Regions from separate parts of the Mycobacterium sp. WMMD1722 genome, predicted to be linked through region 2. Evidence: riboswitches for the same ligand, from Rfam matches in the RefSeq annotation. Region 2 holds a riboswitch; the other holds the start of a gene.
What was found. Region 2 has a riboswitch for thiamine pyrophosphate ahead of thiO (glycine oxidase ThiO). Riboswitches for the same ligand answer to the same signal wherever they lie in the genome.

Region 1: it holds a riboswitch for thiamine pyrophosphate, as region 2 does, so the genes downstream of both, ACN27E_RS06560 (ECF transporter S component) here and thiO (glycine oxidase ThiO) in region 2, are expected to answer to the same signal.

Annotation. Positions count from the first base shown of each region.
Region 1 covers NZ_CP186056.1:1,411,418-1,426,393, reverse strand. The annotation lists gene gap (type I glyceraldehyde-3-phosphate dehydrogenase) at 1-319, shown strand, start outside; gene ACN27E_RS06595 (phosphoglycerate kinase) at 324-1,544, shown strand; gene tpiA (triose-phosphate isomerase) at 1,541-2,326, shown strand; gene secG (preprotein translocase subunit SecG) at 2,358-2,591, shown strand; gene ppc (phosphoenolpyruvate carboxylase) at 2,691-5,474, shown strand; gene ACN27E_RS06575 (hypothetical protein) at 5,471-5,989, opposite strand; gene ACN27E_RS06570 (energy-coupling factor transporter transmembrane component T family protein) at 5,979-6,725, opposite strand; gene ACN27E_RS06565 (ABC transporter ATP-binding protein) at 6,722-8,215, opposite strand; gene ACN27E_RS06560 (ECF transporter S component) at 8,212-8,838, opposite strand; TPP riboswitch at 8,827-8,938, opposite strand; gene ACN27E_RS06555 (GMC family oxidoreductase) at 9,101-10,666, shown strand; gene ACN27E_RS06550 (helix-turn-helix domain-containing protein) at 10,674-11,618, opposite strand; gene ACN27E_RS06545 (ATPase) at 11,729-12,100, opposite strand; gene ACN27E_RS06540 (HNH endonuclease signature motif containing protein) at 12,124-13,539, opposite strand; gene pgl (6-phosphogluconolactonase) at 13,579-14,313, opposite strand; gene opcA (glucose-6-phosphate dehydrogenase assembly protein OpcA) at 14,310-14,976, opposite strand, start outside.
Region 2 covers NZ_CP186056.1:3,057,267-3,072,242, forward strand. The annotation lists gene ACN27E_RS14720 (flavin-containing monooxygenase) at 1-1,343, shown strand, start outside; gene ACN27E_RS14725 (hypothetical protein) at 1,372-1,650, shown strand; gene ACN27E_RS14730 (TetR/AcrR family transcriptional regulator) at 1,617-2,849, opposite strand; gene ACN27E_RS14735 (APC family permease) at 2,924-4,159, shown strand; gene ACN27E_RS14740 (uracil-xanthine permease family protein) at 4,216-5,469, shown strand; gene ACN27E_RS14745 (M28 family peptidase) at 5,473-6,915, opposite strand; gene ACN27E_RS14750 (M28 family metallopeptidase) at 6,912-8,423, opposite strand; gene ACN27E_RS14755 (ABC transporter permease) at 8,441-9,169, opposite strand; gene ACN27E_RS14760 (ABC transporter ATP-binding protein) at 9,166-10,074, opposite strand; gene ACN27E_RS14765 (SGNH/GDSL hydrolase family protein) at 10,088-10,840, opposite strand; gene ACN27E_RS14770 (thiazole synthase) at 10,837-11,595, opposite strand; gene thiS (sulfur carrier protein ThiS) at 11,588-11,785, opposite strand; gene thiO (glycine oxidase ThiO) at 11,796-12,806, opposite strand; TPP riboswitch at 12,797-12,911, opposite strand; gene thiE (thiamine phosphate synthase) at 12,936-13,619, shown strand; gene ACN27E_RS14790 (NUDIX hydrolase) at 13,582-14,094, opposite strand; gene glnX (protein kinase G-activating protein GlnX) at 14,227-14,976, shown strand, end outside.

The DNA.
Region 1 (14,976 bases), 1.6 Mb from region 2:
CGGCTACGCGCTGCGCGTCCCGATCCCCACGGGTTCGGTGACCGATCTGACCGCCGAACTCAACAAGCCCGGCACGGTCGACGAGATCAACGCTGCGTTCAAGGCGGCCGCGGAAGGCCCGCTCAAGGGCATCCTGAAGTACTACGACGCCCCCATCGTCTCCAGCGACATCGTGACCGACCCGCACAGCTCGCTGTTCGACTCCGGCCTGACCAAGGTCATCGACAATCAGGCCAAGGTCGTCTCCTGGTACGACAACGAGTGGGGTTACTCCAACCGTCTGGTGGACCTGGTCGCCCTCGTCGGCAAGTCGCTCTAGTCGGATGAGCGTCAAGACGCTTGACGATCTGTTGAGTGACGGCGTGCAGGGGCGGGGCGTTCTGGTGCGCTCCGACCTCAACGTCCCGCTCGACGACTCCGGCAAGATCACCGATCCGGGCCGCATCCACGCGTCGGTGCCCACCCTCAAGGCCCTCGCCGAGGCCGGGGCGAAGGTCGTGGTGACCGCGCATCTCGGACGTCCCAAAGGCGGTCCGGATCCGGCGTTCTCGCTCAAGCCGGTCGCCGCCGCGCTGGGGGAGGAACTCGGTCGCCACGTCCAACTCGCCGGTGACGTGGTCGGCACCGACGCCCTGGCCCGCGCCGAAGGCCTGACCGACGGCGACATCCTGCTGCTGGAGAACATCCGCTTCGACGAGCGCGAGACCAGCAAGGACGATGCGCAGCGGCTGAAGCTGGCCAAGGCGCTGGTCGAACTCGTCGGGGACGACGGAGCTTTCGTCTCCGACGGCTTCGGCGTGGTGCACCGCAAACAGGCCTCGGTGTACGACGTCGCCACGCTGCTGCCGCATTACGCGGGCACGCTGGTGGCCGCCGAGGTCGAGGTGCTGCAGCAGCTGACCAGCTCGACCGACCGGCCGTACGCGGTGGTCCTCGGCGGCTCCAAGGTGTCCGACAAGCTCGCGGTCATCGAGAATCTCGCCACCAAAGCCGACAGCATCGTCATCGGCGGCGGGATGTGCTTCACCTTCCTTGCCGCCCAGGGTGTCTCGGTGGGCAAATCGCTGCTGCAGGAGGAGATGTTGGATACCTGCCGCACGCTGCTCGACGACTACGGCGACGTGATCCACCTGCCTGTCGACATCGTCGCAGCCGCCGAGTTCTCGGCCGACTCCGAACCGGAAACCGTTGCCGCGGACAAGATTCCGGATGACAAGATGGGTCTGGACATCGGACCCGGCTCGGTCGAGCGGTTCACCGCGCTGCTGTCCAACGCCAAAACCGTGTTCTGGAACGGTCCGATGGGCGTGTTCGAGTTTCCCGCCTTCGCCGCGGGCACCAAGGGCGTCGCCGAGGCGATCATCGGCGCCACGGCCAAGGGTGCGTTCAGCGTCGTCGGCGGTGGGGACTCCGCCGCGGCCGTGCGTCAGCTCGGGCTGGCCGAGGACGGGTTCTCCCATATCTCCACCGGCGGCGGCGCATCCCTGGAGTATCTGGAAGGCAAGACGTTGCCGGGTATCGAGGTTCTGGAGGAGGGTCAGTGAGCCGTAAGCCGCTGATTGCGGGCAACTGGAAGATGAACCTCAATCACTTCGAGGCCATCGCCCTGGTGCAGAAGATCGCGTTCTCGCTGCCGGAGAAGTATTTCGACAAGGTCGACGTCACGGTGATCCCGCCGTTCACCGATCTGCGCAGCGTGCAGACCCTGGTCGACGGCGACAAGCTGAAGTTGACCTACGGTGCGCAGGACGTCAGCCAGCACGATTCGGGCGCCTACACCGGCGAGATCAGCGGGGCGTTCCTGGCCAAGCTGGGTTGCTCGTTCGCCGTCGTCGGGCACTCCGAGCGGCGGACCTACCACCACGAGGACGACGCCCTGGTGGCCGCCAAGGCAGCCGCGGCGCTGCGGCACGGCATCACCCCGATCGTCTGCATGGGTGAGCACCTGGAGGTCCGCGAGGCGGGCAACCACGTCGAACACTGTGTCGACCAGCTGCGCGGTTCGCTGGCCGGACTGACCGCCGAACAGATCGGGCAGACTGTCATCGCCTACGAGCCGGTCTGGGCCATCGGCACCGGCCGGGTGGCGAGCGCCGGCGACGCCCAGGAGGTCTGCAGGGCGATCCGCGAGCTGCTGGGCGAGCTGTCGTCACCGCAGGTCGCGGCCGGTGTCCGGGTGCTCTACGGCGGTTCGGTGAACGCCAAGAACGTCGGCGAGATCGTCGCCCAGGACGACGTGGACGGCGCGCTGGTCGGCGGAGCCTCGCTCGACGGTGAGCAGTTCGCCACCCTGTCGGCGATCGCGGCGGGCGGGCCCCTGCCCTGAGCGGTCCCCGCAAACCTGTAGGCTGTCCGGCATGACTTTGGCCCTGCAGATCATCCTGATCGTGACCAGCGTGCTGGTCGTGCTCCTGGTGCTGCTGCATCGCGCCAAGGGTGGCGGCCTGTCCACGCTCTTCGGCGGCGGGGTGCAATCAAGCCTGTCCGGCTCGACCGTTGTCGAGAAGAATCTCGACCGGTTGACGCTGTTCGTCACCGGTATCTGGCTGGTGTCCATCGTGGGTATCGCCCTGCAGATCAAGTACAGCTGAGGTTCGTCCCGCTCGCGAATCTGATCGGCGCGCCGACCACCAGCCCTCCCGACACCCACCCGCTCTGCGGGGCGTTGTCGATACGCCGATACTGGAGCGATGGCTGACCTCCCTGACGCGCTGGAACCCATCGGTTCGGTGACCCGGACCCGCGTGGGTCGCGAAGCCACCGAACCGATGCGCGAGGACATCCGGCTGCTCGGCGCCATTCTCGGCGACACGGTGCGCGAACAGAACGGCGACGAGGTGTTCGACCTCGTGGAACGCGCCCGGGTGGAGTCCTTCCGGGTGCGCCGCTCGGAGATCGATCGGGCCGAACTCAGCGAGCTGTTCGACGGCATCGAGGCCCGTGCGGCCATCCCCGTCATCCGCGCGTTCACCCATTTCGCGCTGCTGGCCAACGTCGCCGAGGACATCCACCGCGAGCGTCGGCGCGCCATCCACGTCGCCGCGGGTGAGCCGCCGCAGGACAGCACGCTGGCCGCCACCTACGCGAAACTCGATTCCGCCGACCTGAGCGCCGCGGAGGTGGCCACCGCCCTGGCCGGCGCGCTGGTCGCTCCGGTGATCACCGCCCACCCCACCGAGACCCGCCGCCGTACCGTCTTCGACACCCAGCACCGGATCACCGAGCTGATGCGACTGCGCGCCATGGGTGAGGATGTCGAACCGGAGCTGCGCCGGCACATCCTGACGCTGTGGCAGACGGCACTGATCCGGTTGTCCCGGTTGAAGATCCAGGACGAGATCGAGACCGGACTGCGGTACTACCCGGCGGCGTTCTTCGAGGTGATTCCGCGGGTCAACGGGGAGGTGCGGGCCGCGCTGCGGGCGCGGTGGCCCGACGCGGACCTGCTGGCCGAGCCGATTCTGCGGCCTGGCTCGTGGATCGGCGGAGACCGCGACGGTAACCCCAACGTGACCGCCGAGGTGGTGCGGCTGGCCACCTCACGCGCCGCGTTCACCGCGTTCGCCCATTACTTCTCGGAGTTGACCGCCCTGGAGCAGGAGCTGTCGATGTCGGCGCGGCTGGTCACGATCAGCGAGGGACTGGCCGCACTGGCCGACGCCTGCGCGGAGGCGGCCCGGGCCGACGAACCGTACCGGCGTGCGCTGCGGGTGATCCATGGCCGGCTGACCGCGACGGCGACCGAGATCCTGGACCGGCAACCTGAACACGGGCTCGATCTCGGGCTGGCCCGCTACGACACCCCCGCCGAGCTGCTGGCCGATCTGGACGTCGTCGATGCCTCGCTGCGCGCGCACGGCAGTTCGGTGCTCGCCGATGACCGGTTGCTCCGGCTGCGCGAAGCCGTGCGTGTGTTCGGTTTCCATCTCTCGGGTCTGGACATGCGGCAGAACTCCGATGTGCACGAGGAGGTGGTCGCCGAACTGCTGGCGTGGGCCGGCGTCCATGCCGACTACGTCTCGCTGTCCGAGGACGAGCGGGTCGATCTGCTGGCCGCCGAACTGGCCACCCGGCGACCGTTGACCTCCGAGGGCGCCGACCTGTCGGAGCTGGCCCGTAAAGAACTGGACATCGTGCGGGCCGCGGCGCGTGCGGTGCGGGTGTTCGGATCCCAGGCCGTGCCCAACTACATCATCTCGATGTGTCAGTCGGTGTCGGACATGCTCGAAGCGGCCATCCTGCTCAAGGAGGCGGGTTTGCTGGACGTGTCGGGAGATCAGCCGTTTGCACCGGTCAGCATCGTCCCGCTGTTCGAGACGATCGACGACCTGCAGCGCGGATCGTCGATCCTGGAGGCCGTGCTCGACCTGCCGCTGTACCGCGCCATGGTGACCGCGCGGGCCGACAGCCAGGAGGTGATGCTCGGCTACTCCGACTCGAACAAGGACGGCGGGTATCTGGCCGCGAACTGGGCTCTGTACCGCGCCGAGCTGGATCTGGTGGAGTCGGCCCGCAAGACCGGAATCCGGTTGCGGCTGTTCCACGGGCGCGGTGGCACGGTCGGCCGTGGCGGCGGGCCGAGCTACGAAGCCATCCTGGCGCAGCCCCCCGGCGCGGTGAACGGGTCGCTGCGGATCACCGAACAGGGTGAGGTGATCGCCGCGAAATACGCCGAACCGCGCCTGGCGCACCGCAATCTGGAGACACTGGTGGCCGCGACGCTGGAGTCGACGCTGCTGGACGTGGAGGGACTGGGGGAGGAGGCGGAGCCGGCCTACGAGGTGCTCGACGATCTGGCCGCCCGCGCCCAGCGTGCCTACGCCGAATTGGTCCACGAGACACCGGGTTTCGTCGACTACTTCAAGGCGTCCACCCCGGTCAGCGAGATCGGGGCGCTCAACATCGGCAGCCGGCCGGCGTCGCGTAAGCCGACGACGCAGATCTCCGATCTGCGGGCGATCCCGTGGGTGCTGGCGTGGAGCCAGTCGCGGGTGATGCTGCCCGGGTGGTACGGCACCGGCAGCGCCTTCGAGCAGTACATCGCTGATGGGGAAGCCGACGACGAGTCGCGGCTGGAGACGCTGCGCGACCTCTACCGGCGGTGGCCGTTCTTCCGCACCGTGTTGTCGAATATGGCGCAGGTGATGGCGAAGTCGGATCTCGGTCTCGCGGCGCGCTATTCGGAGCTGGTCTCCGATGAAGCTCTGCGGGCACGGGTGTTCGACAAGATCACCGAGGAGCATGCGCGCACGTTGCGCATGCACCGCCTGATCACCGGACAGGACGATCTGCTGGCCGACAATCCGTCGCTGGCCCGTTCGGTGTTCAACCGTTTCCCGTATCTGGAGCCGCTCAACCACCTGCAGGTGGAGTTGCTGCGGCGTTACCGGGCGGGCGACGAGGACGAACTGGTGCAGCGGGGCATCCTGCTGACCATGAGCGGGCTGGCGACCGCGCTGCGCAACAGCGGTTAACCGGCCACGACGACGTCGGCGAGTTCGCGTGGCCGGTGGCGGGCGATGAAGGCGTCCTCCTGGGCGGCCCACCGGTCCCAGTGCGGCCGGTAGGTGTCGCCGTCACGCTCGAGTGCCCGCCGTTTGCGGTCGGCGTCGGGGGTCTGCACCCAGATGCCGAAGTCCGCCAGCGCGCGGTTGGCGGCGGTCAGCGTGCCGACACCCTCGACGATCAGCCGACCACCGGGCTCGACGGTGTGCACCCCGGCCGGCGCCGCGCGGTCCCAATCCCACTGCCGCCACCGTCCGGGACGCCCGCCGGCCCGGGGCACGAGCAATTCGGTGCGGATGTGCTCGGCCGCCCAGGCCAGGCCGTCCCAGCCTGGGTAGATGTCGTCCAGTCGCACGATCACCGCGGCAGCCCAGCTCGCGGCCAGGCGGTCGGCCAGCATCGACTTACCCGCCCCCGACCGTCCGTCGATGAGCACGGTCTGCGCGCCCGACTCGGTCAACCGGCGCACCAGGTCATCGAGCACCGATGAAACTCCAGTGTCCGGTGCCGACCGACACCGTGATCGCGACGGCGGTGATCGCAAATCCGGCGCCGATCAGGGTCGCGTCGCGCCAGCCGAGGACCGACGGCCGCGCCCACGTGCGGGTGGCATGGGCGCCGAAGCCGCGGGCCTCCATGGTGGTGGCGAGCATCGATCCACGCCGCACCGCGAGCACCAGCAGCGCGAATGCCTGGCCGGCCGCCCGGCGGATCCGGGCGTGGTCGGAAACCCCCCGCGCTCGGCGGGCGTAGCCGAGGTGGGCCCAATCCTGCCGCAGCAGGCCGACCAGCCGCAGCCCGGCCAGCGCGCCGACGACGAACCGGGCAGGCAGCCGCAGGATCTGGGCGAGGCCGTCGGCCAGCTCGGTCGGATCGGTGTCGATGAACAGCGCCACGGACGGCAGCGCGATGGCCAGCACCCGCACGAAGGTGTCCAGCGCCAGGGAGATCGAACCGTCGCTGACGGTGATGAGCAGGAAGTGCCAGTGCACCGCGCCGCTCGTCTGCCCGTAGAGCAGGATGGTCAGCGCGGTCAGCGCGGCGGCCGATACCAGCAGGGCGCCGCGAAACAGCAATGGCCGCAACGGAACCCGGATGGCAACCAGCAGCACCAGCTCCAGCGCCAGCGCGGTCAACGCCGACACCCAGTCCAGGCTGAGCGCCAGGCCGACGGCGATCACCAGCGCGGTCGCGAGCCTGGCGACCGGGTTGAGCGTCACCGGCTGAGCTCCGCGGCGCGTTCGGGATGCCACGCCGGCAGGTCGATGCGCCGGTCGGCCAGCACCGCGACGAAGTCGAGATCGTGGGTCACCGCCACCACCGCCGCACCCCCGTCGGTCAGCTCGGCGAGCAGCGTCGCCAGCTGCGCCCATGTGGTGCGGTCCTGACCGAAGGTCGGCTCGTCGAGGACGATCACCGCGGGCTGGGTGGCCAGCACGGTCGCGACCGACAAACGGCGCTTCTCGCCGCCGGACAGCGTGTACGGGTTCATCTCGGCGAGTTGGCTCAGCCCGAGGCGTTCCAGCAGCGTGTCCACGGTCGCCGCGACGGCGGCGCGGTCGTGGCCGAGGGCGCGCGGGCCCAGCGCCAGCTCGTCGTACACCGTGGCGGTGAGGAACTGGTGCTCCGGATTCTGGAAGACGCTGCCGATCCGGGTCAGCAGTTCACGCGAGCGCCACCGGACCGGTTCCAGCCGGCGCGTCGAGTGGGCGAACGACGCCGCGGCGGTGAACCGGCCGCCGCGTGGAGGCAGCAGCCCGCCCAGGGTGAGCGCGAGGGTGGTCTTACCCGCGCCGTTGGGCCCGGTGACGGCGGTGGCGGTGGCGGCGCGCAGCTCCAGGTCCATGCCGGCGTCCAGACACGGCCCCGAGCGATGGCCCAGGGCCAGATCGGCGGCGATGAGCAGCGATTCGCCGGGCGGGCGGCGGTGCCGGCGCAGCGCCGGCGGCAGCTCGCCGGGCACCCAGACACCCGCCGCGGTGAGGCGGTCGCGCTGCGCCGCGATCGTCGCTTCGGCCGGGCCGTCGGCCACGACGTGCCCGTCGGCGCCCCACACGATGACCCGGTCGACGACCGGCAGCCAGACCGCGGTCCGGTGCTCGACGACGATCAGCGTCGAACCGGTCGCCTCGGCGGCGGCGGCCACCGCATCCCGCACTTCGACGACCCCGGCGGGATCGAGGTTCGCGGTCGGTTCGTCGAGGAGGATCAGCCCGGGATTCATCGCCAGCACACCGGCCAGCGCAAGCCGCTGCTGCTGGCCACCGGACAGCTGCGCGGTGTCGTGGGTCAAGGGCAGGTCCAGGCCGACGGCGTTCAGCGCGCGGCGGGCCCGCGGCCAGATCTGCTCGCGCGGGACCCGGTGGTTCTCCATACCGAATGCGACGTCGTCACCGACGCGGGACAGGATGACCTGCGCGTCGGGGTTCTGCAGCACCATCCCGATCCGGGAGCGCTGCTCCTGGGGCGGTCGCCCGTCGACGGTGAGCAGGCCCGCCTGGTCCCCGTCCTCGCTGCCTCCGAGCAGCCCGGCGACCCCCTGCAGCACCGTCGACTTGCCCGATCCGCTGGGTCCGAGCAGCAGCACCCGTTCCCCGGGCTGCACGGTCAGGTCGAGGTCGCGCACCGCCCACCGCGTCCGGCCGGCGTGGCGCCAGCCCCACCCGCGGGCGGTGACGGCGGCCCCGCCGCTCGGCACCGGTGTGGTCATCTCGCGGCGTCGCGGCGTTGCCCCATCCGGCCCGACTCGAAACGCGACAGCGCCCCGGTGCCGGCCAGGGCCTTGACGACGAACCAGGACAACGCTCCCGCGACGACCATTCCGGAGAGCACTCCGGCGACGGTGTAGGCCAGGGCGAACGGAGTGCCCGACCCCGGATACCAGAGGATCAGGTCGTTGACCGCCATCGCCACCCCCGCGGTGCCGCCGGCGAGTACCGCCACCGGCAGGGTGAACCGGCGGTACAGGAACAGCGCGAAGACCAGTTCGGCGGCCAGGCCCTGGACCAGCCCGGATTCCAGGGTCAACAGACCCCACTGGTTACCGACCAGGGCGGAGACGGTGGCGGCGACGAGCTCACCGTAGAGGGCGGCGCCCGGTTTGCGGATCACCAGGCCGACCAGCACGCCGGCGAACAGCCAACCCCCGCCCAGGAGCGCCTGCAGGCCCGGCACGGCCGCGGCCAGCGGTGCGCCGAGCGGGTTGGACGCGATGTTCCACAGCACGAAGACCAGCCCGGAGGCCACCGCGAGCACGCTGGCCACGACGATGTCGATGACGCGCCAGCGCCGGGGCGCCGCCGTGCCGACGGCCGAACGGGATTCCATGGACATTCGTCTCCCTACGCCGGCATTACCCGGTCAGGTTCGTACGGTCGACGGCCGGTCAGCCGTCCTCTCAGCGCACTCGGTGTGCGCTCCCGCGTGGTTCTAGTCCCTCAAGCTAGTGCACGTCGTCACGGTCGGCCAAGGCGCGGTGCGACAACACGTCGGCGCGCAGGGGCAAGCCGCGGCGCCCCGTGCGCGCAATCGTGAATCCAGAGGTCGAAAACCGATTCTGGACAACCCGATTCATGCCACGCACACGGAGGAAACCATGCCCACTTCCGACCACCTGGACCACGATCGATCGCGGATCGATCGCGAGCACTACGACGTCGTCGTGATCGGGGCGGGGTCCGCGGGTTGCGTCCTGGCCGCCCGATTGTCCGAGGATCCGGCGGTGCGGGTACTGCTGCTCGAGTCCGGCCCCGCGGACACCAGATCGGAGATCGCGGCGCCAACCGCCTGGCCGGCGTTGTGGGGCACCGAGGTCGACCATGCCTACGAGACGGTGGCCCAGCCCGGGACGGCGGGCCGGCCCCACCGTTGGCCCCGCGGGCGCACGCTCGGTGGCAGCAGCAGCATCAACGCGATGATCTTCCTGCGCGGCACTCCCGCCGACTTCGACGGTTGGGCGAAGTTCGGATGCGTCGGCTGGGATTACGCCTCCGTGCTGCCCTACTTCCGGCGCATGGAGGCGGTCACCGGCGCAGACGCCGCGTATCGCGGCACCGACGGTCCGCTGGCTCCCGCGCCCGCGCGGGCCGAGAACGCCAATCCGTTGTCGGCTGTGTTCCTTGAGGGTGCCGCGGCAACGGGCCATTCCCTCACCGCGGACTTCAACGGACGCTGTGCAGAAGGTGCGGGCTGGCACGATCTGACCATCACCGGCGGATTGCGTCAGAGCACCGCCGCGGCGTATCTGCATCCGGTGCGGCACAGGCCCAACCTCGTGGTGTCCACCGATTCACATGCGCATCGGCTGATCTTCGACGGCACCCGCTGTGTGGGCGTCGCCTACCGCTGCGGCGATCGCGTGCGCACGGCATATGCTGCGCTGGAAGTGGTCCTCAGCGCGGGCGCGGTGGACTCACCGCGGCTGCTCCTGCTGTCCGGGATCGGGCCGGCGGCCGACCTGGCGGCCGCCGGTGTCCCGGTGATTCTCGATTCGCCCGGGGTGGGGCGCAATCTCCACGATCACCCGTTGTGCGGCGTCGTCTACGAGGCGACGCAGCCGATTCCCGCCGGCCGCAACAATCACGGTGAGACATCCCTGCTGTGGCGCAGTGACGACTCGCTCGACGGGCCGGATATGCAGATCGTGTTCATCCACATCCCCTTCCATCCGCCGCACCTGGCCGCCCCGGACAACGGATACACGTTCGGCGTCTGCACGGTGCCCGACTCCCGGGGATCGATCCGGATCGTGGATGCGCATCCGGACACGCCGCCGCTGATCGATCCGAACTATCTGGGCGAAGAGTCGGATGTGCGGCGGATGTTGCACGGCGTCGACGTAGCTCGCCAGATCGCGGCGAGCGAGCCGTTCGCCCCGTGGCGGGCTCGCGAAGTCCTGCCCGGAACAGATGTCACGAGCGAAAACGCCCTGCGCAGCTATCTCGCCCAGGCCACCGGGACGTACTACCACCCGGTGGGTACCTGCGCGATGGGCACCGGAGTGGAGGCGGTCGTCGACGTCGACCTGCTGGTCCGCGGCGTGACCGGTCTGCGCGTGGCGGATGCGTCGATCATGCCGAAGATCGTCTCGGTGAACCCCGGCGCGACGACGGTAATGATCGGGGAGAAGGCGGCCGACCTGATCCGGACGCAGCACGCCTGAGCGGAACTCATCTCGGTACCGCCACCTGGCGGTACCGAGATGGCGCCATCCCGTACCGCAGGCGGAAGGTCTTCGACAGCCAGGACGCATCTGTCACGCACCATTTCGCGGCGACCGCTGAGATCGACTGTCCGACGAGCTCGGGATCGATCAGATCGCGGCGGATGGCTTCGAGGCGGAGGTCCCGAATCGTCCCCGCCACGCCGTGCGGCTCCGTCTCGAACAACCGCTGAAGGGTGCGCGTCGACACGTGATGTGCGCGCGCCAGTGTGCTGGTCGACAGCGCGGGATCGGACAACCGTTCCCGGATCGAGTCCAGCACCTCGGCGCGCTGCACAAGTTCCGTGACGCGGCAAGGGGATTCGCCGGCGTCGGCCAGGGTGGCGGACAGCAGCGCCGCCAGCGCCAGACCCAGCCGATGCGCCGCACTCGGTGACGTGTCGACCACACCGGCCACCTCGCCGAGGACGGCGCGCAACGCACGACCGACTCCATCGGTGTCGTGCACCTGCTGCGACGCATGTGCCAGGCGTCCACCGGGCAGCGCGAGGGCAGCGCGCGGAAGGGTCAGAACGACGCAGCGCCACTGGGCGGACGGCAGCGTCAGCTGATAGGGACGCGACGCGTCATAGACGGCGAACTGGTCCGGCTCCACGACGAGATGCCGTCCGGCCTGACTGAACCGACCTTCGCCGTGCGTCATCATGGTCACCTTGACGACCCCGGACGGCAGCGCGCGCACGTCACCCGCAGTGCTGGTGACGCGCTGCGCGCTGCCGGTCAAGAAGAACACGTCTACGGATCCGAGCCGGGTCTGCTCCAGAACTCCGGTGGCGCATGATCTCCCGATCGCGTGGCTGCGCAGGCCGCGGAAGCGGCGATGCAGGATCTCGTCCCATGCCGGCCGCTTGAGCCTCGACTCGGCCACACCGTCCTCCTCGGCACCCTGCATCCGCCCAACTCGAACGCTACGTGCGTTCGCTGCACGCAGGCTGGGAGCGAACTGTGCGATCAGGGGATGACGTCGCGCCGGGATCTCAGGCGATCCAGCGGATGGTCGGGTTAGAGGCCGATCGTGCGGCGCATCGCGTTGACTCCGCCGCGGAGCGCATTCTCTGTCGCGGCCAGCGGTCCGAGGACTGCCTCACCCATGCCGACGAGACGTTCGACGCGCGACACGATGCCCTCCATGCGGTCGACCACGGCGATGAGACGCGGCGCGAGCGCATCGATCTGGTTGATGGTGGCGTTGAAGCGCTCGAGGGTGTGGTCGAGGTTGCGCGTCGAGTTGTTGAGGTCGTCGAGCGTCTCACTGAGCCCGTCGAGGATGGTGTCCACCTGCTCGACGGTGACGTCGGCGTTCAGCGCCGCCTGCGCAAGCTTCCTGATGCGCTCCGGACCCGTGCGGACAGGTCTGCCCCCTTTGTCTGCCACCGGGTCAGTATGACCGGCGCGGCTCAGAAAGGTGGGGGATCGCCCCCGTGGTCGGGCTGGGCCCTGACCCGGCGTCGGCTGTGCTCTTGGCTGTGATTATGTCGGCGCTCGGCGAGGACTCGTGCCGCGCGGTCCTGCGCACGGGTGCGTCGCCGCGTCGGCATCCGCCACGTACGGTCCCCGCCCCGTGGGGTGGCGGCGCTGCCGACGATCGGTGCGACGGGCCGGCACAGCGCAGGAAACAGCAGCGCCGAACCCGGGGTGGTGACATATACCTGGCCGGTCGGCGACTGCCAGATCACGGTGCCGTCGGCCAACTGACGGTCCTGCCAGCCCCAGAACGTCTTCAAGAGATGATGCAGGCGGCACAGACATTTCAGATTCGACGCATGCGTGAGCCCGCCCTCGCCGTACGGCAGGGTGTGGTCGATGTCGGACTGCGTGGCCGGCTGATCGCAGCCGGGGAAGCGGCAGGTCATATCGCGGCAGCGCACGTAGTCGGCCAGTGCCCGCGACGGTCGGTAGCGGGGCTCGGCGTCGGCGTCCATCGGCGCGACGGGCCGGATGTTCGCGGTCCTGACCAGTTCGGCGATCACCTCGGGCGGGAGCAGACCGTCGCCGCCGAGTTCCGCGCCGTCGGCGCCGTCGGTGACGATGTGGATCACGACCGAACCCGCTGCCGGTTTCGTCGCAGCGGTGCATTCGGCGAGACCGCACCGGCACGCGATGCGGTCACCGCCCGCGGTGAGGACGTCGATCGCATCGGCCCGCCGCTCCTCGCAGCTGCGCGGATCCTGCGGGCACACCGTGGCGGCCAGGGCCGCGAGTTTCCGGCCGAACGCGTGTGCGTGCGGAGTGAGCACCGTGGCGCTGATCTCGGATAGCCCGTCGAACCGGTCGGCGATCCACACCTCGCGCTGCGCGAGAGAGTCCTTGCGCGACCGGCGGACGGCGTCGCGATCATGGCGCCGGACGATCGTGTCGATGCGTTGTGCCAGACGTGACCGCGTCATCGACGGCCAGGCCGGCAGCGTCACCGCCAGTTCGCCGTCCACGGCGGCCAGCACATCGGCGTCGGTGATCAGGTCGGTGCGGTAGACGATCGTCTTGAACAGGTTCACATCCACGTCCCCGGCGATGAAGACCTCGGCGACCCGGGGAATCCGGCTCATCGACCGGGCGTACCGCAATGCGCTACCGGCCAAGCCCTGGCTGATCCGCAATTCGGCGGCGATCTCCGCCGTCACCGCCGCTTCGGCGTCGACGACCCAATCGGCACGTTCGCCGCACTCGGCAAGCCGGATGGCCCATAGTTCGCCGATCGCCACGAGCCTCGCCGCGGCCGCCCGGTTCTCGGCGCGGCTCGCCGCCGACACCGCAGCCAGCGCAGAGCGCGAGGCGGTGGTGTCTTCCGCGACGAAGAACACGGGCTCGAACATGCGTTCGATTCTGCCATGGCCCACCGACACGATGGGCGATCAGAGCTTGGCTGCGGCACCCTCGTCGAGCCACCACACCGTCGCCTCGCGGCCGACCGCTCCCGCGGCGGGCCAGTCGTCGGCATCGGCACCACCGACGGCGGCGGCCACGGCCTCGGCCTTGCCCTCGCCGGAAACGATCAGCCAGACCTCGCGCGAACGCGTGACCGCGGGCAGCGTCAAAGTGATGCGCTTGGGTGGTGGCTTGGGGGAGTCGGTGACGCCCACCACCGAGCGACTGGTCTCGCGCACGGCGGCGGTGTGGGGGAACAGCGAATTGACGTGTCCCTCCGGCCCCATGCCGAGCAGATGGACATCGAATGCCGGCGTGAGCTCACCCTTGCCGAGCTTGGCCAGCTCCTCGGCGTAGTCCTCGGCGGCGGCGTCCAGATCGTCGCCGAAGGCGCCGTCGGTCGCCGCCATCGCGTGCACGTTGGCGGCCGGTACCCCGACCGGATCCAACAACGCCGCACGGGCCTGTTTGTCGTTGCGTTCGTCGTCGTCGGCCGGCACGAAGCGCTCGTCGCCGAAGTACAGGTGCACCTTCGACCAGTCGATCCGGTCGCGGTGTTCGGCCAGTCGGGCCAACACCTTGATCCCGGTACCGCCACCGGTCAGCACGATGTCCGCGCGGCCGCGCTGGTCCAGGGCCGCGGTGATCTCGTCGGCCAACCGGTCGCCGACCGCGCTGACCAGGGCATCGCTATCGGGGTATTTGCGCACGGTCGGGCTCATATGTACTGCACCTTCTCGATTCCCTGCAGCGCCTCGAAGTAGATCTCATCGGCATCGAGGCGGCGCATGTCCTCGGCCAGGCATTCGCGAGTCTCCCTGCGCGCCAACGGAACCAAAGCCTCCGGCTTGGCCGTACGGCTGATCTTAGCCGTGACGCCCTCCTGGGGCCGGCTCAGCGTGATGGTCTCGCTGTCGCGGACGAGCTCGACTTTCAGTTCGCCGACCGCACGCCGCACCGGACCGTCGATGCGGCTGGCCAGCCAGCCCGCCAGGACGTCCAGCGCCGGTTCGTCCTCGAGGCCGGACACCAGCGCCGAATTGATCGGTTCGTGCGGCGCCTGGTCCACCGCCGCGGTCAGCAGCGCCCGCCAGTAGGTGATGCGGCTCCACGCCAGATCGGTGTCCCCGGGGGTATACCCCTGCAGCCGGCCCTTGATCGACGCCAGCGGGTCGGTGCCGTTGGTGGCGTCGGTGATCCGGCGCAGCGCCAGCTTGCCCAGCGGATCCTCGGCAGGCACCGGCGGCGCGATGTCCGGCCACCACGTCACCACCGGCGTATCGGGCAACAGGAACGGCATCACCACGCTGCTGGCGTGATTGGCCAGCGGTCCCGACAGGCGCAGGACCACCACCTCGTTGGCGCCGGCATCGCTGCCCACCCGC
Region 2 (14,976 bases):
ACTATCCCGGCCTGGCCGTCGACGTCCCCACCACGACCTACAGCTACTACTTCGAACCCAACCCGAACTGGTCGCGGCTGTTCTCCACCGGCAACGAGATCAAGCAGTACGCCGACGACGTCGCCGACAAGTACGACGTGCGCCGCCACATCCGGTTCAACACCACGGTCGAGGGTGCCCGCTGGGACGAGGACACCAAGCTGTGGCGGGTGGCGGTGGCCGGGGGCGAGACGCTGAGTGCGCGCTATCTGTTCACCGCCACCGGCTTCCTGTCCCAGCCGCACGTGCCCGACATCCCCGGCATCACCGGATTCGAGGGCAAGGTCATCCACACCACCGATTGGGACGACAGCTTCGACCCAGCCGGACGCCGGGTCGCGATCATCGGCACCGGCGCCACCGCGGTACAGCTGATCCCCGAGTTGGCCAAGTCCGCCGCCGACCTCACGGTGTACCAGCGCACCGCGATCTGGGTGGTGCCCAAGATCGACTTCCGGTTCTCCGAGCGCGCCAAGCGGCTGTTCGCCCGGGTGCCGTTCACCCAGCGGGCGATCCGCGCGGTCACCGATGCCATCTACGAGTTCATGGTGTGGATCGGCATCCTGCACTACCGCGGCAGCCGCGGCCGCGGCAACATCGCCGCCTCCGACCTGGCGAAGATGCACCGGTTCGTCACCATCCGGGACCGGGAACTGCGCCGAAAACTGACCCCGGACTACGACTTCGGCTGCAAGCGGCCGACATTCTCCAACAGCTACTACCGCACGTTCACCAAACCGCATGTGCATCTGCAGGCCGACGGCATCGACCACATCGAGGCCGACGGTATCGTCAACGCCGACGGCACCAAGACCGTCATCGACACCTTGGTTCTCGCCACTGGATTCGACCTGTGGGAAGCCAACTTCCCGGCCATCGAGGTGATCGGCCGCGACGGCCGCAATCTCGGGAAATGGTGGCGGGATACGCGTTTTCAGGCATATCAGGGCGTCACGGTGCCGCAGTTCCCGAACTACATGAGCCTGGCCAGTCCGTACGCGTTCCTGGGGTTGAACTTCTTCAACACCATGGAATACCAGATGCGGCACATGGATCGGCTGTTCGGCGAGCTCAAGCGGCGCGGCGCCACCACCTTCGAGGTGACCGAGGACGCGAACTCCCGATATCTGGACCGGATGACCGAATTGCTCGGCGAGTCGCTGTTCACCAACGGCAACTGTGCCAGCGCACGGTCCTACTATTTCAACCCCAGCGGGGAGGCGACCCTGCTGCGGCCGATGAGCACCAAGGCCGCGGTGCGCGAGGCGTCCGAGTACCCGCTGTCGGACTACCACATCGCCTAGGTCCCGAGGAACATCAGTGAGGAACAGAGTGAAAACCCGTACCCCGAAACGTAATTCGCGTGCCGCCACGGTGGCCGGTCTGGCCGTGGCCGGCACCGGCCTGGCGCACTTCGCCAACCCGAAGATGTTCGAGCCGGTCACCGTCGCGGCGTTCCCGGACAACACCCGTCGCCACGTCTACACCAACGGCAGCATCGAGACGGCGATCGGTCTGGCGCTGGCCGCGCGGCGCACCCGCCGGCTGGGCCTGGCCGGTCTGCTCGGCTACGGCGCCTATTTGGCCGGCAACACCGTGCGCAGCCGGTAGCGTCCCAACAGCGTCAGATCCATCAGTCCGCACACCAGCGCCCGGGTGTAGGGCGAGTTGCGGTACTGCACCAGCCGGCCGAGATCGACGACCACGGCCATGGCGGCATGGACCGCGAACCGCGCCTGCCCGGCCGTCCACTCCGGATGCAGCGCCGCCACCAGATCACCCCACGTCGCCACGGCGGACCGCTGCAGGTTGCGCAGGATCTGCTGGTCACCGGCGGACATGTTGAGCCGCTCGGTGTAGTACACGTAGTCCATCTCGGGCTGGCTGAACGAGCGGGCGACATGGCCGTCGATCAGGCGCGTCAGCGCCTCCTCACGATCCGGCGCGCTGTCGAGGATCGCCGACATCTCGGCTTGCCAACGGTCGGCGTCCCGGCGGAATCCGCCGGCGAGAATCTCGCTCTTGCTAGAGAAGTACCGGTAGATGCCGGAGGCGGGCATGCCGACAGCGGTCGCGATGTCCTCCATCGAGGTGTCGCGGTAGCCCTTCCGGTTGAACAGCTTCATCGACTCGACGAGCAGCGCCTCGTATCTCGACCGGTGAGCCGGCGGGCCGGCCGCTGCCGGCTCGTCGACGTCCGGCAGCTCGGGGAATCCGGCGGTCACCAGCGTCATCACCAAATCGGAGAGCAGCGAACGGATCTGGCCACCCGGTAGTGTCGCCCGATGGTCGACGATGCTGCCGAGCACGCTGATCATCGCCGTCGAGAGGGTCCAGCGCTGGGGCGAATCGAGTTCGGGGCGAAGGACACTCAACGGCTGCTGCACCCGGCGGTGTACGGTGCGGATCTGCCCGTTGAGCGTCGCCTGGTCGTCGCCGCGCAGATACCGGGCCTCCCAGCGGTACAGCCCACCGGAATCCCGGTTGGCCAACGCGGTGTCGCTCAGCGCGACGGCCAGCCGCTGGAGCATCTCGTGGGGGTCGGCGGAGGCGTCGTCGGCGAAGGCGGTTGCGTCGACCAACTGCTGGCCGAGGCCGAGCACTGCGTCGCGGAACAATTCGTACTTGCCGCTGTAGTGGCGGTACAGCGCCGCGGCCGAGATGCCGACCCGTGCCGCAATCGCCTCCATGCTGACGCCGTGGTACCCCAGGCTCGAGAAGGCCTCCGCCGAGACCCGGGCGATCTGGGCCTTGCGGTCCTTCGGGCGGCGGCGAACCACGCCACCGGGTGCGGGCGGGGTGCGCGCCATCTGCCCCACACTAATGCGGTCGATCGGGGCCGGCGTGGTCCACGCTGCGCGCACCGCCCACATACCATCGCCGGGTGGCTCGTGACGGGACCGGATCCGACGACCCTGCGCTGATCCGCCGGCTCGGCCTGACCGACGCCGTGCTGATCGGACTCGGCGCCATGGTCGGCGCCGGGGTGTTCTCCGCCTTCGCACCGGCAGCCGCCGCGGCGGGCAGCGGTCTGCTCATCGGCCTGGCGATCGCCGCGCTGGTCGCCTACTGCAATGCGACGTCATCGGCCTGGCTGGCCGCCCGCTACCCCCAGTCCGGCGGGACGTATGTGTACGGGCGTGAGCGACTGGGCGGGTTCTGGGGTCACCTCGCCGGGTGGAGCTTCGTGGTCGGCAAAACCGCGTCGTGTGCGGCGATCGCCCTCACCGTCGGGTTGTACGCCTGGCCGGAGGCGGCACGGGCGGTTGCGGTGGCCGCCGTCGTGGCCCTGACGGTGCTCAACTACACCGGGGTGCAGAAGTCGGCCCTGCTCACCCGTGTGATCGTCGCGGCGGTGGGCGCCGTCCTGATCGCCGTGGTGGCCATCGTGGCGAGCGCGGGTCACGTCGACGCCGCGCATCTGGAGCTCACCTCCGACAGCACCGTCGGCGGCGTACTGCAGGCCGCCGGCCTGCTGTTCTTCGCCTTCGCCGGCTACGCGCGCATCGCGACCCTGGGTGAAGAGGTCCGGGATCCGGCCCGGACCATCCCCCGCGCCATCCGCACCGCCCTCGGTATCGCGCTCGTGCTCTATGCCGTCGTGGCGGTCACCGTACTGGCCGAGCTGGGACCGGCGCTGTCGTCGTCGAGTGCCCCGTTGGCCGACGCCGTGCAGGCCGCGGGCGCGGGCGGATTCGCCCCCGTGGTACGCGCGGGGGCGAGCGCGGCTGCGCTGGGGTCTCTGCTGGCGCTGATCCTCGGCGTCTCGCGCACCACCCTGGCGATGGCGCGCGATCGGCACCTGCCCCACGCACTGGCCGCGGTACACCCGAAGTTCGGCAGCCCGCACCGTGCCGAGGTCGCCGTCGGCATCGTCGTCGCGGTGCTGTGCGCCACCGTCGACCTGCGCGGCGCCATCGGATTCTCGTCGTTCGCCGTGCTGCTGTACTACGCCGTGGCCAATGCCGCGGCCTGGACGCTGGGTCACCGGGCGGTGCCGGCGCTGGGATTGGTCGGCTGCCTGGTGTTGGCGTTCTCGCTGCCGCTCGATGCGGTGCTCGCCGGAGCGGCGGTGGTGGCGGTGGGCGCCGTGTCGTATGCGGTGCGCGCGCGCCGCTGACTCACCCGACGCCGGTCACATGCACCGACCGGTCCGCCAGTGCAAGATGGGCAACCATGAAACTGACGTGGACGCCCGTCGAGTCGCGGTCCGACGACACGTTCGTCGTCGCGCCCGACGAACGGCTCAGCTGGAGTCGCACCATCGGCATCGGCGCCCAGCATGTGGTCGCCATGTTCGGCGCCACGTTCCTGGTGCCGGTGCTGACCGGCTTCCCGCCGGCCACCACGTTGCTGTTCTCCGGTGTCGGCACCATCCTGTTCCTGCTCATCACCGGCAATCGGCTGCCGAGCTACCTGGGTTCCAGCTTCTCGGTGATCGCTCCGGTGGTCGCGGCCACGGCGGCGCAGGGCACCGGCAGTGCGCTCGGCGGCCTCGTCGCCCTCGGCGTGGTGCTGATCGTCATCGGGGGCGTCGTCCATCTGGTCGGAACCCGCTGGCTCGACGCCACGCTTCCGCCGGTGGTGACCGGCGCCATCGTCGCGCTGATCGGTTTCAACCTGGCGCCGGCAGCCAAGAGCAACTTCGAGCAGGGACCGCTGGTCGGCCTGATCACCCTGGTGCTGCTGGTCGCCACCCTGGCCTTCTTTCGCGGCATCGTCGGCAGATTGGCCATCTTCGGTGCCGTGGTGATCGGGTATCTGATCGCGCTGGCCATGGGCGATGTCGACACCGCGGCCATCGCGGCCGCACCGTGGATCGGCCTGCCGCAGTTCCAGACACCCTCGTTCTCGCTGGCGGTCCTGCCGATGTTCCTGCCCGCGGTGATCGCGCTGATCGCCGAGAACATCGGGCACGTGAAGTCGGTGGGCCAGATGACCCGGACCGACGTCGACCCGCTGATCGGCCGGGCGCTGGCCGCCGACGGCGTCGCCACCACGCTGGCCGGCTTCGGCGGTGGATCGGCCACCACCACCTACGCCGAGAACATCGGCGTGATGGCGGCGACACGGGTGTACTCGACGGCGGCATACTGGGTGGCGGCCGCTGTCGCCATCGTGTTGTCGCTGTGCCCCAAGATCGGGGCGGCCATCTCGGCGATCCCGGCCGGTGTGCTCGGCGGAGCGACGGTGGTGCTCTACGGCCTCGTCGGCGTGCTCGGCGTCCGGATCTGGCTGACCAACCGCGTGGACTTCTCGTTGCCGGTCAACCAGATGACCGCCGCCATCCCCCTGATCATCGGTATCGCCGACTTCACCTGGCAGGCAGGCCAATTGACGTTCACCGGAATCGCCCTCGGGTCGATCGCCGCGCTGCTGGTCTACCACGGGATGCGGCTGCTCGGGTTGCGGACCGCACGAAAGGCCTAGCTCTCAGCGCGGCTGGCGGTGACGGCTGTCGCGCGGCGGCACCCCGTTGGGTCCGTCGATGGACTGCGCGTACGCGCCGACGGCGTAGGCGACCGATGGGGCCATCACCGCCAGCGCGTGGCGGTCGACATTGGTGATGGTGTCGCGGGCGGTGTGGTAGTTCGGATCGAATGCGGCACCGGCCCGCCCACCCCACAATCTCGCCTGAACGGGGGACTTCTGTTGCGCGGCACCGGTGGTGGTCCCACCGATCGGTACACCGGCGGCACGGAACGGATCGTAATCGGTCCGGTCGGCCAGCGGCATGTCCGCCGGCCGCACCCCGGCCAGGTTGAGATATCCGGCGAGCAACCGTTCGATACCCGCCGATCCCTCGGGGACGTCCGCCGAGCCCGCGGCGGCGGTGGACTGGTCGCCGTCGTAGGTGAAGAATCCGGCGTTGGGTGAGCCGAGCATGTCGAAGTTCAGGTACAGCGCGATGTCGTCGAGCTGGTCGCGGTCCAGTCCGCGGACATAGGCCCGCGATCCCTCCAGCCCGATCTCCTCGGAACCCCAGAACGCGAACCGGACGGCGTTGGCGATCTGCGGGGAACTGCCCAGTTGCACCGCGGTTTCGAGCACGGCCGCCACCCCGGTGCCGTTGTCGTTGATCCCCGGTCCACCGCCGATGCTGTCGAGGTGTGCCCCGACCACCACCACGTCATCGGTCGCACCGGTCGTGGTCTGGGCCACCACGTTGCGGGATTTCACCATCACCGGCCTGCCGTCGAGGCGCAGCGAGACCGGAGCGGATGTGCGGCGCAGTGCCGCGTTCGTCGCCGCGTCGATGATGCCGACCGGCGCGGTGAGTCCCCGGTAGTAACCGGGGGTGAACAGCGTCGGCGGGCTGGCGCTGGACGCGTCGAGCGCGATCAGCACGCCGACAGCACCTGCCGCCACGGCGGCGTTCTGCTTGGCGACCACCGAACAGCCGGTGTCGTCGACCACCGCGATCGCGCCCTCGATGTCCACACCCGCGTAGTCGTCGCGGGCGCACCCGGCGGGCTTCGCCGGACGCAGCGTGAGGGCGTTCAGGGCGTCGGGGCCGGTGTCCACCAGCAGCGAGGCTTTCTCGACGGCGTGCTCGCGACCGGAGACGGTCAGGCTCGGATGCCCTCCCGTGGTGCCGCCGTACCGATCGAACTCCGGCGTCTGGACATCGAAGCCCTTGTCGCGCAACACATTCGCCACGTAGTCGACGCTGGCGTCGTATCCGGGGGTGCCCTCGGCGCGTCGCCCGCCGTTGGCCTCGGCGATCTTCTGCAGTGCATCGAGGTGGACGTAGAGCGCATCGACGGTGACGCTGGCCGCCAGCTGCTCGGCGTCGGGTGGCGGCGGTGACGGCGTGGCCGAGCAGGCCGCGACGAGCGCGGCCGCGGCCAGTGTGATCAGTCCGCGACCGATCACGTAGGCCCGGTGGGATGGCGGGTGCGGTCGGCGCGGATCGGTATGCCGTTGCGGCCACGCTGGTCCTGGGCGTACAGGCCGACCGCGAAACCCACTCCGCGACCGTGGATCTCCAGCGCGGTGCGATCGATGGCGTCCACCGTATCGGTCTTCTTGTGGTAGTTCGGGTCGAAGGGGCGGTTGGCTTCGCCACCCCAGATGTCGGCCTCCTCGGGCGACTTCTCCTCTTCGGCGCCGGAGAACAGTCCGCCGGACGGGATACCGGCCGCGGTGAACGGCTGATAATCGGATCGGCCGTCGAAACTGGTGTCGCGCGCCGGTTTACCGGCAACGTCGAGATAGCCGGCCAGGGTGCGTTCGACGCCGGCCGAACCCTCCGGGACCCTGGGGGCGCCGGCGTTGGGATCCCGAGGCGCGGACTGGTCGCCGTCGTAGGCGAAATAGCCCGGGTTGGGTGATCCGAGCATGTCGAAATTGAGGTACAGCGCGATGTCCTGGAGCTGATCGCGGTCGAGCGATTCGACGTAGTTCTGCGAACCGAGCACACCGAGTTCCTCGGCTCCCCAGAACGCGAACCGCACGGCGTTGTGCACCTGCGGTGAACCGCCGAGCCGGCGGGCGGTCTCGAGCACCGCGGCGACGCCGGATCCGTTGTCGTTGATGCCGGGTCCGGCGGGCACGCTGTCCAGGTGGGCACCGGCCATCACCACGTCGGCGGTCGAGCCGGTCTTGGTCTGGGCGATGACGTTTCGGGTGCGCTCGGTGCGAACACCGGCATCCAGCCGTAGGCTCACCGGTCCCGGCGCCGCCCGCAGACCGTCGCCCACGGCCTTGGTGACGCCGACCGCCGGAATGCGTACGTCGGTATCGGTTCCGAGGGTGGCCTGCAGGTTGTCGCCGGCCTGGTTGTTGGCCACGATCACCGCCACCGCACCACGGCCTGCGGCGACGGACTGTTTCACGCCGAAGGGACATTGACCGCGGTCGACGAGCACCACCGCACCCTGCACCGGCAGGCCGTCGTAGTCGTCGGCGGTGCAGCCCGGGCTGTCCTCGCTCCGGGCCAGGACGAGCGGACCGGTGACACCCTGGGGCGGCGTGCCGATGGTGTACTCCAACGCCTTGGCCTCGACCGGCGCACCGGCCACCGTCAGCTCCGGCTTCTCCGCGAACGGCAGCCGCACCTCGAACTCGGGGGTCTGTACGTCGAAACCGCTGTCGCGCAGGGTGTTAACGACGTAGTCGACGCTGGCGTCGTATCCCGGGGTGCCCAGGGCGCGGTTGCCGCCGTTGGCGTCGGCGATCTCTTGCAGCCGCTGCAGGTCGCCCATCATCGCGTCGAGGGAGACCCGGCCGGCGAGTTCGTCGGCGAAGTCCTTCGCGGCCGGCGCTGCCTCCTGCGTCGAGGACGCCGTCTGTGACGGCGCGGGTCCGGTGCCGCTTCCACACCCACCGAGTGACGCGGCCACCGCCATGGCGGCCAGCGCCGCGAGCGTCGTGCGAATCATGGCACCCACGTTAGCGATCAGGCATCGCGGCGATCGACCACCACGACCGCCGCGACGAAGACGGCGGCCACCACGATGGCGAAGTACACGACCGCTCCCGCCTGTCCCCACGGCACGCTGTAGGCCGGGAACAACCAAGCGACGTCGAGGAATTCGAACATGTTCGCGAACGGGAGGTAGGCGCCGATCTCGCTGCCGATGTTGGGCATGTTGCCCAGCACCGGCTCGATCACCAGCGGCCACAGCAGCAGGACGGCCACCGCTCCCGCGGCGAACCGGATCAGCGCACCGACGGCCACCCCGAGGACCGCGGCCAGCACGGCGTAGAGCGTCACCGCGCCGACCGCCCGCCACGTCGACTCGGCCGCCGGCGAGAGACCCGCGATGAGAGCGGCGACGACGCTCGTCAACGCGGCACACAGACCGCTGAAACCACCTGCCACGACCGCTTTGGCGACGAGCACCAGCGGGCGCCGGGGGACGGCCAGGAACGTCGAGCGGATGAGCCCGGAGCGGTATTCCCCGGTCATCGTGAGCGACGCGAGGACCATCAGCACCGGCACACCGAAGACGGCGACGCCGAGGATGGCCTCCTCGGGTGTCATCGGGTCGTAGTCGCTGCTGGCCGCGGTCAGCATGGCGGTCACCCCGAGCGACAGCACGACGACGGCCCCCGCCGACCACAGCGACGAGCGGGTGGTGACCAGTTTGATCCGTTCGGCGTCGAGCACCGGCAGCACGCTCATGGGCGGCCCGCCCGGTAGTCCACTGCGTCATCGGTCATCTTCAGATACGCCTCCTCGAGGGACGCCCGCTGGGGGCTGAGTTCGTGCAGGGTGATCGCGTTGCGGGCCGCCAGTTCTCCGACCACGTCGGCGGACACCCCCAAGACCGTCAGCCCACCCTCGCGCTGGTCGCCGACGCTGATGCCCGCGCCGGTGAGCACATCGCGCAGCTGTTCGGACTGGGGGCTGCGCACCAGAACCGTATCGCCGCCGGATCGGCTCACGAAGTCGCCGACGGTGGTCGAGGCGATGAGCCGCCCCCGGCCAATGACCAGGAGCCGGTCGGCGGTCTGGGCCATCTCCGAGAGCAGGTGGCTGGACACCAGCACGGTGCGGCCCTCCGCGGCCAGCGCGCGCATCAGGGTGCGCACCCAGTGGATGCCCTCGGGGTCGAGCCCGTTGACCGGCTCGTCGAACAGCAGGACCGGCGGGTCACCGAGCAGGGCGGCCGCGATACCCAGCCGCTGCCCCATCCCGAGCGACAGCGCCCCCGCGGCACGGTCGGCGGCGGGCGCCATGCCGACGATCTCGAGCACCTCGTCGACCCGCGACGTCGGGATCCGGTTGGCCGCCGCGATCCACCGGAGGTGATTGCGGGCCGTCCGGTTCGGATGCGCCTGACGGGCGTCGAGTAGGGCACCGACGACGCGCGCCGGGTCGCGCAGAGCGCGATAGGCCACACCGTCGATGGTCGCGGTGCCCGCGGTCGGCCGGTCCAACCCCAGGATCAGCCGCATGGTGGTGGTCTTGCCTGCGCCGTTCGGCCCGAGGAATCCGGTCACCACACCGGGCTCGACCGTGCAGGTCAGACCATCGACGGCGACGGTTGCGCCGTACTTCTTCGTCAGGCCTTCGAGTGCGATCACACCGACCATGGTGTCAGCTCAGTGTCGCGACGATCATGTCCGCAACCGCCCGCATCCCCGCGGCATTGGGGTGCAGCGGGGCCGGCCGACGTGGCCACGGCACCCCGGGCCGGGTGGTCCAGGGCTGGGCGGACCAAGCGTGATGGTCACCGCTGGCCTGAGCCGCCCGCAGCCATTCGCATCCGGTCGCGGTGGCCGCCGCACCGGTGAGCCGCTCGAGCGTGTCGGCCATCCGCCGGCCCAGCGCGACATCGGCGTCCGACAGCGGCGGAGCGGCGGTGCCGGCCGGCGGGAGCAGCGTCAGATAGTCGACGAAGAGCGCACGTGCCTTCGGGGAGCGTTCGCGCACGGCCCGGCCGACCCGCTGCAGGGAGTCGCCGACCGCCACCAGTGCCCGGTCGCGCGCGGTGCGGTCGAACAGCGCACCCACCGGCGGCAGCAGCCGCGCCACCCGCGGCAGTCCGGCCGCCATCAGCATGGGCACATATCCCACGTCGTTGCCGCCGATGGTGATCGTCACCAGCGCCTCGGTGCCGTCGAGGGCGCCGATCTGCGGCGGCGTCCCGTGCTGCGGATCGTCGAGCAGGTGGGCGGTGGTGGCGCCCGAATACGTGACGTCGACCAACTGCAGACCCAGCCGCTCCGACACCAGGTGCGGATAGTTGCGCGCCGACCGCGCGGCCCGCAGCGGCGCACCGGGTGCCGGCGGCCGGATTCCCGGACCCGCCGCCATCGACGAACCCAACGCGACGTAGCGCCCCGTCACAGCGCCGGACTCGACGCCTGGGCCCAGTAGCGCTTGGGAATCCGTCCGGCGTGCCGGGCCAGATGCCCCGCCGTGACCGCGGCGGCCATCGCCGCGGCCATCGCCGGCGGGTCGGCGGCCCGGGTGACGGCGCTGGCCAGCAACACCGCGTCACATCCGAGCTCCATGGCCAGCGCTGCATCGCTGGCCGTTCCGATCCCGGCGTCGAGGATGACGGGCACCCCGGACGCCTCGACGATCATCTCGATGTGATGCGGGTTGGCGATGCCCAGCCCGGTGCCGATCGGCGAACCCAGCGGCATCACCGCCGCGCAGCCGATGTCCTCGAGCCGGCGCGCCAGCACCGGATCGTCGTTGGTGTACGGCAACACCACGAAACCGTCGTCCACCAGTTGCTCTGCCGCGCGCACCAGCTCGACGGCGTCGGGGAGCAGGGTGCGTTCGTCGGCGATCACCTCCAACTTCACCCAGTCGGTACCCAGCGCCTCGCGGGCCAGCTGCGCGGTGAGCACCGCCTCGGCCGCCCCCCGGCACCCGGCCGTATTGGGCAGCGCCATGATGCCGAGCCGGTCGAGCAGGTCGAGCACACCGGTACCGCCCTCGGCGTCGACCCGGCGCACCGCGACGGTGGTCAACTCGGTGCCCGACGCGACCAGCGCGGCTTCCAGGACGGCGAGGTTCGCCGCGCCGCCGGTGCCGCAGATCAGCCGGGATCCGAAGTCCCGGCCGGCGATGGTCAAGGTGGAATCAGCCACCCTGCACCGCCGTCACGACCTCGACGCGCGCGCCGTCGCGCAGCGGCGTGGCCCATTGGGCCCGCGGCAGCACCGACCAGTCCACGGCCACGGCGATACCCCGGTCCGGGAATCCCATTCGCGCCACCAGCTCGGCGACCGTCGTCGCGTCGTCGATCTCCACGTGTTCGTCGTTCACCGTGACGTTCATCGGACACCCCTCATGTCGTGACTCCCACCGTCTCGGCCAGGTCCGCGGCCACCCGCTGGGCGGTCCAGGGCGCCAGCAGGAATCCGTTGCGGCCGTGTCCGGCGGCCAGCACCGTACGGTCGTCGAGCCGATGGACCAGCGGCAGTCCGTCCGGTGTCATCGGCCGTAGCCCGGCGGCGCATTCGGCGAACTCGTACTCGCTCAGCGCCGGCATCACCGTGCAGGCGTCGTCGAGCAGGTCACGCACCCCGCTGACGGCCGGCGCGGTGTCGCGGCCGTGCTCGTACTGTGTCGCACCGATCACCACACCGTCGCGGCGCGGGACCAGATACACCTGTCTGCCGTGCACCCGCGCGCGAATCACCCGGCGCGGTACCGGCATACACCCGCGCCGCCACCGCAGCCGCAGCACTTCGCCCTTGACCGGCCGAATGGGCAGCCCTGGCCACAGCGCCGGGGCGTCGACCCCGTTGGCGATCACCCGCACGTCGACGTCGTCGACCGCGGACAGATCGGTTACCGCGGGCGCCCACCGCACGCCCAGCCGCTCGCACTGCGCGGCCAATGCGTCGACGAGGGCGCGGTTGTCGACGGCCAGTTCGGTGTCGGCGACGAAGCCGTGCCGGATGCCCTGCGCAAGCAGCGGTTCGATCTCGCGTGCCGCCGAGGTCAGTGTGACGGGGTGGCCCTGCGCGCCCAGCCATTGCCCGACCGTGCGCAGATCCGCGGCGTCGGCGCGGTCCACCGCCACCACCAGGGATTCGCGTGCGGTCACGACCTCGGGCGGGAGGCCGTCGAGGAAGCCGGTGTGCCACAGCCGCAGCGAGTCGAGGCCGAGGCGCAGGAGAGCCTCCTCACCGGGCCAGGCTTCGCTGTGCGGGGCGAGCATTCCGCCGGCCACCCAGGAGGCGCCTCGGTCGTGGCCGCGGTGCACCCGCACCGACCATCCGTCCTGGGCGGCGCGGCGGGCGACGGCCAGCCCGATCACACCGCCGCCGACGACGGCCAGGGTCCGCTCCACAAACACCTCCCTTCGCCGGCATGACCCGGATCAGGTTTGACGGTCAGGGCCGGCTGTCTGGCCCACTCTCAGTCCCGCGTCCCCGGGACTCCCGTGTCGGCGACCCACGGTAGTCGCTAGCGTTCGGATGTGCACGAAGCCGACCGACGCCCCGCGCCAGCGCTCACCGACGCCCGGCTGTATCTGTGCACCGACGCCCGTCGCGACCGCGGCGACCTCGCGGATTTCGCCGACGCCGCCCTGGCCGGCGGGGTCGACGTGATCCAGCTGCGGGACAAGGGGTCGGCCGGCGAGCAGCGGTTCGGACCGCTGGAAGCACGCGCGGAACTCGCTGCGCTGGAGATCCTGGCCGATGCCGCGCACCGGCACGGGGCGCTGCTGGCGGTCAACGACCGCGCCGACATCGCGCTGGCCGGGAACGCCGACGTCCTGCATCTGGGCCAGGACGATCTGCCGCTCGAGGTGGCCCGCGGCATCATCGGCGAGCGGCCGCTGATCGGACGGTCCACCCACGACCTCGACCAGGCCATTGCCGCCGTCACCGAGGACGTCGACTATTTCTGCGTCGGCCCGTGCTGGCCGACGCCCACCAAACCGGGCCGGCGGTCACCGGGGCTGGATCTGGTCCGCGCGGCGGCGGCACTGCAGACCGACAAGCCATGGTTCGCGATCGGCGGGATCGACGAGGAGCGGCTGCCCGAGGTGCTGGCCGCCGGCGCTCGGCGCATCGTGGTGGTCCGGGCCATCACCGCCGCCGACGACCCGGCTGCGGCCGCTAGGCGCCTTCGGACCGCTCTGACCGCCGACCGTTGACCAGCAGCGGAATGGACGCGGTGACGCTGCGCAACCGCTGCCAGCTGGCGGCGAACCCCGGGTGCAGCGGTAGCGAGTCGACCTCGTCCTCCCCCACCCAGCGCAGTTCGGCGCTCTCCCGGTTCGGCACGGTGTCGAGCTGCTCGGCGGCATCGGCGATCACGGTCGTATAGGTCCAGCCGCTGAATTCGGCGGTCACCACGGTGGTGCGCACGGTGAGTCGCTCGGCGGGCAGTCCGGCTTCCTCGTGCGCCTCCCGGACCGCGGCCTGTTCGGGCGTCTCGTGGCTGTCGCGAGCACCGCCCGGCAGCCCCCACGTTCCGCCCTGGTGACTCCACGGGGCCCGGTGTTGCAGCAGAACTGCCGCCGATCCGTCCGGCCGGGGCGCCCGCAGCAGCAGTCCGGCCGCTCCATGACGCCCCCAGAACCGTCCGCCACTTTCGGAGAACACCCAGCCGTCACCGTCCCCACGCACGAATACAGGATATGCGGCGATCCCTCCGACGGCTCTGTCCCGATTCGGCGCGCGGCGTACCGGTAACTCTTAGGATTCTCAGATACGTTGGACGGGTCGGAAAGTTGCCGAATAGATGAGGACCGCACACAGGTGACTGTGGAGTTGGCGCACCCGTCAACCGAGCCGCTGGCGTCCCGGTCCCCGACCACGCCGGCGCATCCTCGCTGGTGGTTTCTCTGGACCACCCCGGGCCGGATCCTGACCATCGGCTTGGTGCTCTCGGCGTTGGCGATCGCCAGCGCCCTGGCCACCTCGACCACGATCGACGATCGTCAGCAGGCGCTGACCACGGTGCTCGACCACACCGAACCGCTGTCGTTCGCGGCCGGGCAGCTCTACACACGGCTCTCGGTGGCCGATGCGGCGGCGGCCACCGCCTTCATCGCCGGCACCGAACCGCGCGACGTCCGGCAACGCTACGAGCAGGCGATCACCGATGCCGCGGTGGCCCTGACCCGGGCCTCGAGTGGTCTGACCGACGAGGACCTGGTGCAGCTGCTCGGCCGGATCAACGCCGAGCTCGCGGTCTACACCGGGCTGGTCGAGACGGCGCGCACCAACAACCGGTCGGGTAACCCGGTGGGTTCGTCGTATCTCTCGGAGGCCTCGTCGCTGATGCAGGCGAAGATCCTGCCGGACGCCCAGCGGCTGTACGAGCAGACCTCGGCGCGGGTGGACGAGGAGACGACCGCCTCGACGCGGATCCCGGCCCCGGTGATCCTGGTGGTGCTCGCCACCCTGCTGTTCGGGCTGTTCGCCAACCGCTGGCTGGCGCGGCGCACCCGGCGTCGGGTGAACGCCGGGTTCGTCGCGGGCGGGCTCGCGGTGCTGATCATGGTG